2 regions of the Paenirhizobium cremeum genome follow, and region 1 is predicted to be linked to the other one. Evidence: riboswitches for the same ligand, from Rfam matches in the RefSeq annotation. Region 1 holds a riboswitch; the other holds the start of a gene.
What was found. A riboswitch is a leader RNA that binds a small molecule or an ion and turns the genes downstream of it on or off. The one in region 1 is predicted to bind cobalamin.
Positions count from the first base shown of each region.

Region 1 (4,191 bases):
CGCCCGCGTCATCACCCGGCCATCGACCTCCGGCAGCGCCACGCTCATGGCAAGATCGCGCGCCGAAAGCCCCTGCGACGATTGCTCCCACGCCTCGCGCGACGAGCTGGAAAACAGCGTCTGCAGCACCACCGCGCCGGTCTCGTCCAGCACGGTGGAGGCACGCTCGCTGCCCGGAGCAGAGACCGCAAAGCCTGTGGCGTTCAATACGACATCGGGCGAAGCCTCGGCAAAGATACGCCTGAGCGTCTCGACCGAAACCGCATCCTTGAGGCTGGAGACGAACACCGGCAAGGCCGTCAGCCCCTCGGCGCGCAACGCATCGATCATCGCCTCGACCGGCCGTGTCTCGCCGCTCTGCACGAGGGCGCGGTAGAAACAAATGGCGGCAATCGGCTTGGCCACGCGCCCGGCTGCAGTACCCCCCTCTGGCCTGCCGGCAGACATCCCACCCGAGAAAGCGTCAGCTCCGACGGCCTCCCGCCATTCCTCGACCCCGATCACACCTCTGCCCGGCCACCAGATCCCGGCCTTCAGCAAAGGCGCAGCCGGCTGCGGTCTCTCGCAAAAGCCGATGAGCGACATGGCGTAATCGACAAAGGCGGACGCATTCGTCGCGCCCCCCTCCACCAGATAGGACCAGAGCGCGTCGAGATCCTCCGCCTTGACAGTCGAGAAGGCGGAAAGCCCCTCATCCGGCTTGTCATCGCCAGGGAGGACGGCAATGACCGCTCCCGACCGACGGACGCAGGCATTGAGCGCCTCCAGCGCGTAGTGAAAATAGCTCGCGCCGCCGAGCGCCCGGATGACGATCAGCTTCGCATGCCGCGCGGTCCGCTCGACATAGGTATCGACCGACATCGGATGCTTGAGCTGCATCAGGCTGGCCAGCCGCACGCTCGGACCGCCCGTCCGCCCCGCAACAGCGGTCGCAATCGCGGCAAGCTCGGTATCGGCGGCGGAAAGGAAGAGGATATCGCCCGGCGTCTGGCCGAGGTCTATCGCCTCCTCGCCATCGCTGATCGAACCTTTCTGGGCTAGCAGCAGGTGCATCAGTGTTGTCCTAAAGGGAGCAGCGTCATCGGCGGCTAAGGCCTTACGAAGCCGCCTTTTCGACAGCCTCCGCCACTGCGCCGTAATCCCATTCGTGCAGGCCGATGACCACCAAACGCGTCTCGCGCGTCTCGCCGGCCGCCCAGGGACGGTCGAAATAGGTGTCCACCCGCGAGCCAACGGCCTGGATGACGAGGCGCATCGGTTTGCCGGGCACGTCGATGAAGCCCTTGAGGCGCAGCACGTCATGCGTTGCGATCACATCCTTCAGCCGCTCGACGAAACCGGCCGGATCGGCAATCGGCGGAAGCTTCATCACGAAGCTTTCGAATTCGTCGTGGTCGTGATGATGGTCGTGGGCCTCGCCGCTTTCATGCAGCGCCTCATGTTCCAGTTCGTGATGCGACTTGCGGTTCTCGATGTCGTCTTCGGTGCCGACGCCGAGACCGAGCAGGACGAGCGCCGGCACATCGCCGTTCTTCGCCTCGATCAGGGTCGGCTTGCGCGCGATCCGCTCGGCCACCTCCGCCCTCACGCGGGCCACGCCCTCGCCGTCCAGAAGGTCGGTCTTGTTGAGCACGATCAGGTCGGCGCAGGTGAGCTGATCCTCGAACAGTTCCTCGATGGGGCTGTCGTGGTCGAGGCTGTCGTCGGCCTCGCGCATGGCATCGACGCGGTCGTGATCGTCGGCGAAACGGCCGGCGGCGACCGCCGCGCTGTCGACCACCGTCACCACGCCGTCGACGGTTACCCGCGTGCGGATGTCCGGCCAGTTGAAGGCGGCGACCAGCGGCTGCGGCAGGGCAAGACCGGACGTCTCGATGACGATGTGGTCGGGTTTCACGTCGCGCTCGAGAAGCTTTTGCATGGTCGGCACGAAGTCGTCGGCGACCGTGCAGCAGATGCAGCCATTGGTGAGCTCGATGATATCGTCCTCGGTACAATTTTCCGCGCCGCAGCCCTTCAGCACCTCGCCATCGACACCGAGATCGCCGAACTCGTTGATAATCAACGCGATCTTCTTGCCGCCTGCATTCATCAGCATGTTGCGGATGATGGTGGTCTTGCCGGCGCCGAGAAAGCCGGTGATGACGGTTGCAGGGATCTTTTGCTGCAGCATGGTTCAACCCTTCATTTTCAGCGGCAGTCCGGCCGCGACGAAATAGACGTCGGTCGCCGATTGCGCGACCAGTTGGTGAAGGCGGCCGGCATGATCGCGAAACTCGCGCGCCATGCGGTTCTCGGGCACGATGCCGAGGCCGACTTCGTTGGAAACGAGGATCAGGCGGCAGGAGAGGCCGGCAACGGCGGCGGCAAGCTCCGATGAGCGTGCCGCGACATCCTCTTCCGCCATCATCAGATTGGTGACCCAGAGCGTCAGGCAATCGACCAGCACGACGCGATCCGAACCGTCGATCCGGCGCAGCAGGCCGACGATATCGACGGGTTCCTCATGGGTCGTCCAGCCGTCGCCCCGGTCGGCGCGATGCTTGGCGATCCGCTCGCGCATCTCGTCGTCATAGGCGCGGCCCGTCGCGACATAATGCCGGCCGAGGCCCGAACCCGTGGCCAGCCCCTCGGCAAAGCGCGATTTACCGGAGCGTGCGCCGCCGAGCACAAGGATAGATGATCCCCGTACCGTCATCGCTTGAGGCCGCTGCCGCAGGACGAAACCATGGGCAGGCATTCGAGCCGGCCGTCATCCCCAATGGTAAGAAATCGCAACGCACCGACCATATCCCAGGGCGCGCACCCCGGGAGCAATATGCAATGCGCCAATGCGCGGGATCTGGAGACCCCGCTTCTGGATGACGTCGCCACGACAACCTCCGTGCTGGCAACAAGGGGTATCCTCCCCTGTGAAGGTTGGGCCAATGCCCGGCACGGTTGGCAGGTCTCCTGGCTCGCGGGTCGTGGCGCTCGTTGCGCCAGCGGATATTCCTCACCTTCCCGAGGGATCGATGCTGTGCGAAAGGGGACGATTCGTAGATAATAGAGGCGTCCGCCCTGGCTGATCGCGCAGCCCCTCAGTGGCTTTTCCGGCTCCCCTTTCTTCCGGACCGGCCGCACCATGCGACCGTCATCCAGCGAAAAATGGCACCGGACGGAATACCCTCGCCGCTCTACAGTCGCGGGGTCGGCTGCGATGGACGGTCCCGGTCTGGGTCACCGTTGTCGCATTCCCTTTTGCTTTTCAATCCGCCTGCAGGCGGACATGAAAACCATCCGTAATCAATTTGATTAGGCCCGGTTCCGGGCAAAGTCAATCGCGGTCGGCGCCAGCCCGGCGCGGGCAATCGGGTGCCGGAAGGGCGCCGGCCCGTCAGGGCCGGGCCGAACCCTTGCCGAGCGTCACCGTGCCGCTGGCACCGTCTTCGGGATAAGACTTGCCGGGCGTCGCGGTCGGAGGAGCGGCCGGAGGCTCCGGCATCGCCGGCACGACAGCTTCAGGCGGATCGCTGACGAGCCTTGTCATCATCGTGCGCGGTGGGCGCACAAGCTTGCGCAGCGAGGGATTGACCAGCGAGAAGGCAAAACGGACACGGGCGGAAATTTCTTCGGCAAGGCTTTCCTCCGCCATGCCGGGCGCATCGGTCGAACCGTTGACATTGAACGTGCCCTCCGCGACGGGCTCGCCGGTCTCCAGCGAAACGGCCGTCGCCGTGAAGCGGGCATTGGGAATGCCACGACGGGCGCCGAAGCCCGTCCCGACCTCCTCGATCCGCACCAGGATCGCCACACGCTGGGCGCCGGCCGGCGGACGCGTCGCCGCGATAGCCGCTGACACGCGGCGGTCAACCCCTCTGATGACACCCAGTGGCACGCCGGCATCCGCCATGACGGTCACCTCGCGCACATAGTAGACGAGCGGCCTTGTGATCGGCCGCCCCTGGAAAATGCTGCAGGATGCAAGCGCCGCCAGAAGCAGCAGCGCAAAGCTGAACCTGAAGATCCGTGCAAGCATGTGAAACGTCCCGGCCGATGATTCCCTGTCAGCGGCAGGATTTCACTTTTATGGTTAGCGAGCGGTTAATTCGCGAGCCGCAGGGCCGCAAACAAGGCGGTTGCGGCAACCATTTCCTCGAAGCGTTTGGCGCGTCGAACCTGCGCCTCGGCGTCCACGCCCCAATGCTCGTC
Region 1 covers NZ_CP180217.1:1,816,295-1,820,485, forward strand. The annotation lists gene cobN (cobaltochelatase subunit CobN) at 1-1,053, opposite strand, end outside; gene cobW (cobalamin biosynthesis protein CobW) at 1,097-2,173, opposite strand; gene cobU (bifunctional adenosylcobinamide kinase/adenosylcobinamide-phosphate guanylyltransferase) at 2,177-2,698, opposite strand; cobalamin riboswitch at 2,925-3,295, opposite strand; gene ACLBKR_RS09140 (hypothetical protein) at 3,377-4,018, opposite strand; gene ACLBKR_RS09145 (ATP12 family chaperone protein) at 4,084-4,191, opposite strand, start outside.

Region 2 (4,191 bases), 970 kb from region 1:
GTCGCGTTTTCCAGCGAGCGAGGCAATCGTCGGACCCGATTTCTTCGCCGCCATGGCCGCGGCATATATCGCCGCGCATCCGCCTCGCTCTCCGCTGCTCATGCACTATGGCGATGGCTTCGCCGATTTCGTCTCGACCTTCGCGCCGGCGGCGGGCCTGCCCTACCTGCCCGACGTCATCCGGCTGGAGATCGCCCGCGGGCACGCCTATCATGCAGCCGATGCCGTGCCGCTGGCGGCGGAAACGCTGGCGCAGGTGCCTGCCGAACGGCTGGCGGATCTCACCTTCACGCCGCATCCGTCCCTCGCCGTCCTGCGCTTCGCCCATCCCGCCGTCACCATCTGGGCGATGAATGCCGGCGAGGCGGAGCTTGCGCCGGTCGACGACTGGGCGGGCGAGGACGCCCTCATCGCGCGTCCGGCGATGACCGTCGAAGTTCATCGTCTGCCGCCCGGCGCCGCCGCCTTCTTCGACGCGCTCGTCCGGGGCCTTTCGCTGGCGGAAGCCGCCGACCTCGCCGTCCGGGAGACGGACGCCTTCAACCTTGCGGCCGCTCTCGCCACACTCCTGGCCAGCGGCGCATTCATCGACATCACGATCAGGGAGGAAAACCCATGCCACATCCGATGACCATGGCCCCGGCGCAGGGCCAGCCGCTCCTGCACAGAGCGCTCTCCGGCATAGCAATGCTCGAACGCATTCCGAACGGCTTCATCGCCCTGGTCGCACGGCTTTCGATTGCCGGCGTCTTCTGGCAGTCGGGCCAGACAAAGCTCGACGGCTGGCGCGTCTCGGAAAATGCGATCTATCTGTTCGAGAACGAATACAGGCTGCCGCTGCTCAGCCCATGGCTTGCCGCCCACATGGCCGCGTTTGCCGAACATCTCTTTCCGGTCCTGCTGGTCTTGGGACTTGCCAGCCGTCTCTCCGCCCTGGCGCTGCTCGGCATGACGCTGGTGATCGAAATCTTCGTCTATCCGGACGCCTGGCCGACCCACGGCACCTGGGCCGCCTGCCTGCTCGTGGTCATCGCCCGCGGGCCGGGCCTCTTTTCCCTCGACCACCTGATCGCACAGCGCCTCGAGCGAAACGGCGCATCCACCGGCCGCACCGCCTGAAATCCGCTGCGATATCCCCGCCCGATCAAGGAAGCACCCGAGGACCACATCAGGGATGCCCCTCCCGACACGGGAGGGGATCGGCGATTGGACGTTGTTTGTCGCTTGTGCTTTTGGCGGAAGGAGGCCCCTTCGCGCCCGAAGCCTTACAAACCTGATATCGGCAGTTGACTTCATGGCCGTTACAAAGTTACATGCCGGTCGTTGAAGGTTCCCCCAACGGCATACGCTTTCAGGGGATTAAAAGGGAACACGGTGCGACGTACCCATCAGGGCGCAAATCCGTGGCTGCCCCCGCAACTGTGAACGGCGAGTTCCTTCGCAACATGCGCCACTGGCCCGAAAGGCTGGGAAGGTGCGAAGGCGCTTTGACCCGTGAGTCAGGAGACCTGCCGTCGACGATCAACGAAACCTGGCCGGGGTGTGCCTGGGGGAATGACGATGGCGATTGTAGATTTCTCTTCCGATCTTTGCCCGACTGATTCTCGCTTGAGCCCCCGTGCGTTCGCGGAGGCTTGCGATGGAGCTTTCACCCTATCTTCACGGAGCTAGTCCCGCCGCGCTCCTCGTGGAGGATCTCGCGTGGGGGCCCTCGCGGCGTGCGCCGATCGTCCGGGATATCGGCTTTTCCGTTTCCGCCGGCGAAATGCTCGCCATCGTCGGCCCGAATGGCGCGGGCAAGTCCAGCCTGCTGCGCTGCCTCTACCGCTTTCATCGGCCGCTTGCGGGGCGTATCTCGCTGGACGGCGCGGATATCTGGCGGATGCCGCTTCGCAATGTCGCCCGGCGCGTGGCGACGGTCCTGCAGGAGCCGGCCGGCGATTTCGGGCTGACGGTCGCCGAGGTGGTCGAACTCGGCCTTGCGCCCCATGCCGGAAAAGCTGACCGCAGGGAGACCCGTCTCGCCATCGGCGCGGCGCTCGACCTCCTGAACCTTGCCGATCTGGCGCACCGGTCCTTCACCTCGCTGTCCGGCGGGGAAAAGCAGCGCGTGCTGATCGCCAAGGCGCTGGTGCAGAAGCCGGACCTTTTGATCCTCGACGAGCCGACCAATCATCTCGACATTCGCCACCAGCTCGAGGTGCTCGCCCTGCTGTCGGCGCTTCCGACGACCGTCATCGTATCGCTGCATGACCTCGCCCTCGCCTCGGCCCATGCCGACCGGGTTCTGGTGCTGCGCGACGGACGACAGGTCGACTGCGGTCCCGCCGCCGGCGTCCTGACGCCCGATGCCATTCGCGAAACCTTTTCCGTGGAAACCGTGATCGACCGCAATCCGGCGACCGGCCGTCCCCGCTTTTCCTTTCATCTCGAAACGCATGTTCAGGGGAGTATCTGATGCGCCTAGCCCTTCTTCTTGCCGCCACCTTCAGCCTTGCCGCCTCCATGGCGGCAGCATCCGGCTTTCCCGTCACGGTCAAAAGCTGCAATCGCGACGTCACCTTCGAGGCGGCGCCGAAGCGCGCGGTCTCGCAGGACATCAACCTGACGGAGATGATGCTGGCGCTCGGCCTCACCGGCAACATGGCGGGCTATTCCGGCATTTCCGGATGGTACAAGATGGACGCCGCGCTGAAGGAGCGCCTCGGCAGCCTGCCGGAACTGGCGCCGCAGCGGCCGACCAAGGAAGTGCTGCTCGCAGCCGACGCCGACTTCCTCTTCGCCGGCTGGAACTACGGCCTCAAGGTCGGGGGAGAGCTCACCCCGGACACGCTCTTACCCCTCGGCATCAAGGTCTATGAACTGACCGAAAGCTGCATCCACATCATGAAGAAGGACAAGTCGTCCATGGACGACATGTACAACGACATCCTCAACATCGGGCGCATCTTCGGCGTCGAGGAAAAGGCGGCCGCGCTGGTCGACGGCTACAAGCGGGAGATTGCGGCGGCGACGGCGACCGTCGCCGGCGCGGGCGAGGCGCCGAAGGTGTTCGTCTACGATTCCGGCGAGGAAAAGCCGTTCACCGCCGGCCGCTTCGCCATGCCGACGGCGCTCATCGAGGCGGCCGGCGGCAGGAACATCATGGAGGATGTCGAAACGAGCTGGACGGAGGTCGGCTGGGAGCCGGTCATCGAGCGCAATCCCGATATCGTGCTGATTGTCGATTACGGCGCGGTCAGCGCAGCGGAGAAGATCGATTTCATGCGCCGGAACCCAGCCTTCAAGGATATTCCGGCGGTGAAGAACAACCGTTTCGTGATCCTGCCCTATGCCCAGGCCACGCCCGGCCCGCGCAATATCGAGGCGGTGAAGGCGCTTGCCACCGCCTTCCATCCGAAGAGCAACTGATGAGTCATCGGAATTTCGTCCGCGGTCCGCGCCACGCACTGATCCACGCCATGCCGCTGCTGATCGCCGGCCTGGCGCTCGCCCTTGGCGGCACCATGCTGTTCGGCGTCAGCGTCGGCTCCACGGGCATTCCGCTCGATGTCGTCTGGAAGGTCGTCGCCAGCCATCTCGGGATCGAGGGAATAGAGGCAAGCTGGTCGGCGGGCCGCGACAACATCGTCTGGGAAGTCAGGGCGCCGCGGGTCATCCTCGGCGCGACGATCGGCGCGAGCCTGGCGCTCGTCGGCGCCGCGCTGCAATCGGTGACGCGCAATACGCTCGCCGATCCGCATCTGCTCGGCATATCCTCAGGGGCGGCCCTCGGCGCCATCGTCGCCATGCTGCATACCGGCATGATCCTCGGGGCGGTGACGGTGCCGCTCTTCGCTTTCGCGGGGGCTCTCGGCAGCACGGCGCTGGTGATCGCCACGGCGCGCTTCACGCATTCCGCCGATGCGGGCCGGCTGATCCTTTCCGGCGTGGCGATCTCCTTCGTGATCTCCTCGCTCGGAAGCCTCGCGATCCTGCTCGGCGATCCCCGCGCCACCCATACCGTGGTCTTCTGGATGCTGGGCGGGCTGGGCCTTGCCCAGTGGTCGCACCTGCCCTACCCGCTGGCGGCCCTTTTCGGATGCGGCCTCTACATCTTCCTCAACGCCCGCAACTTCAACGCCATGACGCTCGGCGACGAGAGTGCGACGACGCTCGGCCTCAACGCCGGCCGCTTCCGGCTGGCGACCT
Region 2 covers NZ_CP180217.1:847,114-851,304, reverse strand. The annotation lists gene ACLBKR_RS04155 (DNA-binding domain-containing protein) at 1-631, shown strand, start outside; gene ACLBKR_RS04150 (DoxX family protein) at 616-1,119, shown strand; cobalamin riboswitch at 1,311-1,531, shown strand; gene ACLBKR_RS04145 (ABC transporter ATP-binding protein) at 1,640-2,458, shown strand; gene ACLBKR_RS04140 (ABC transporter substrate-binding protein) at 2,458-3,411, shown strand; gene ACLBKR_RS04135 (FecCD family ABC transporter permease) at 3,411-4,191, shown strand, end outside.
Region 2: another riboswitch for cobalamin. It lies ahead of ACLBKR_RS04145 (ABC transporter ATP-binding protein); the one in region 1 lies ahead of cobU (bifunctional adenosylcobinamide kinase/adenosylcobinamide-phosphate guanylyltransferase).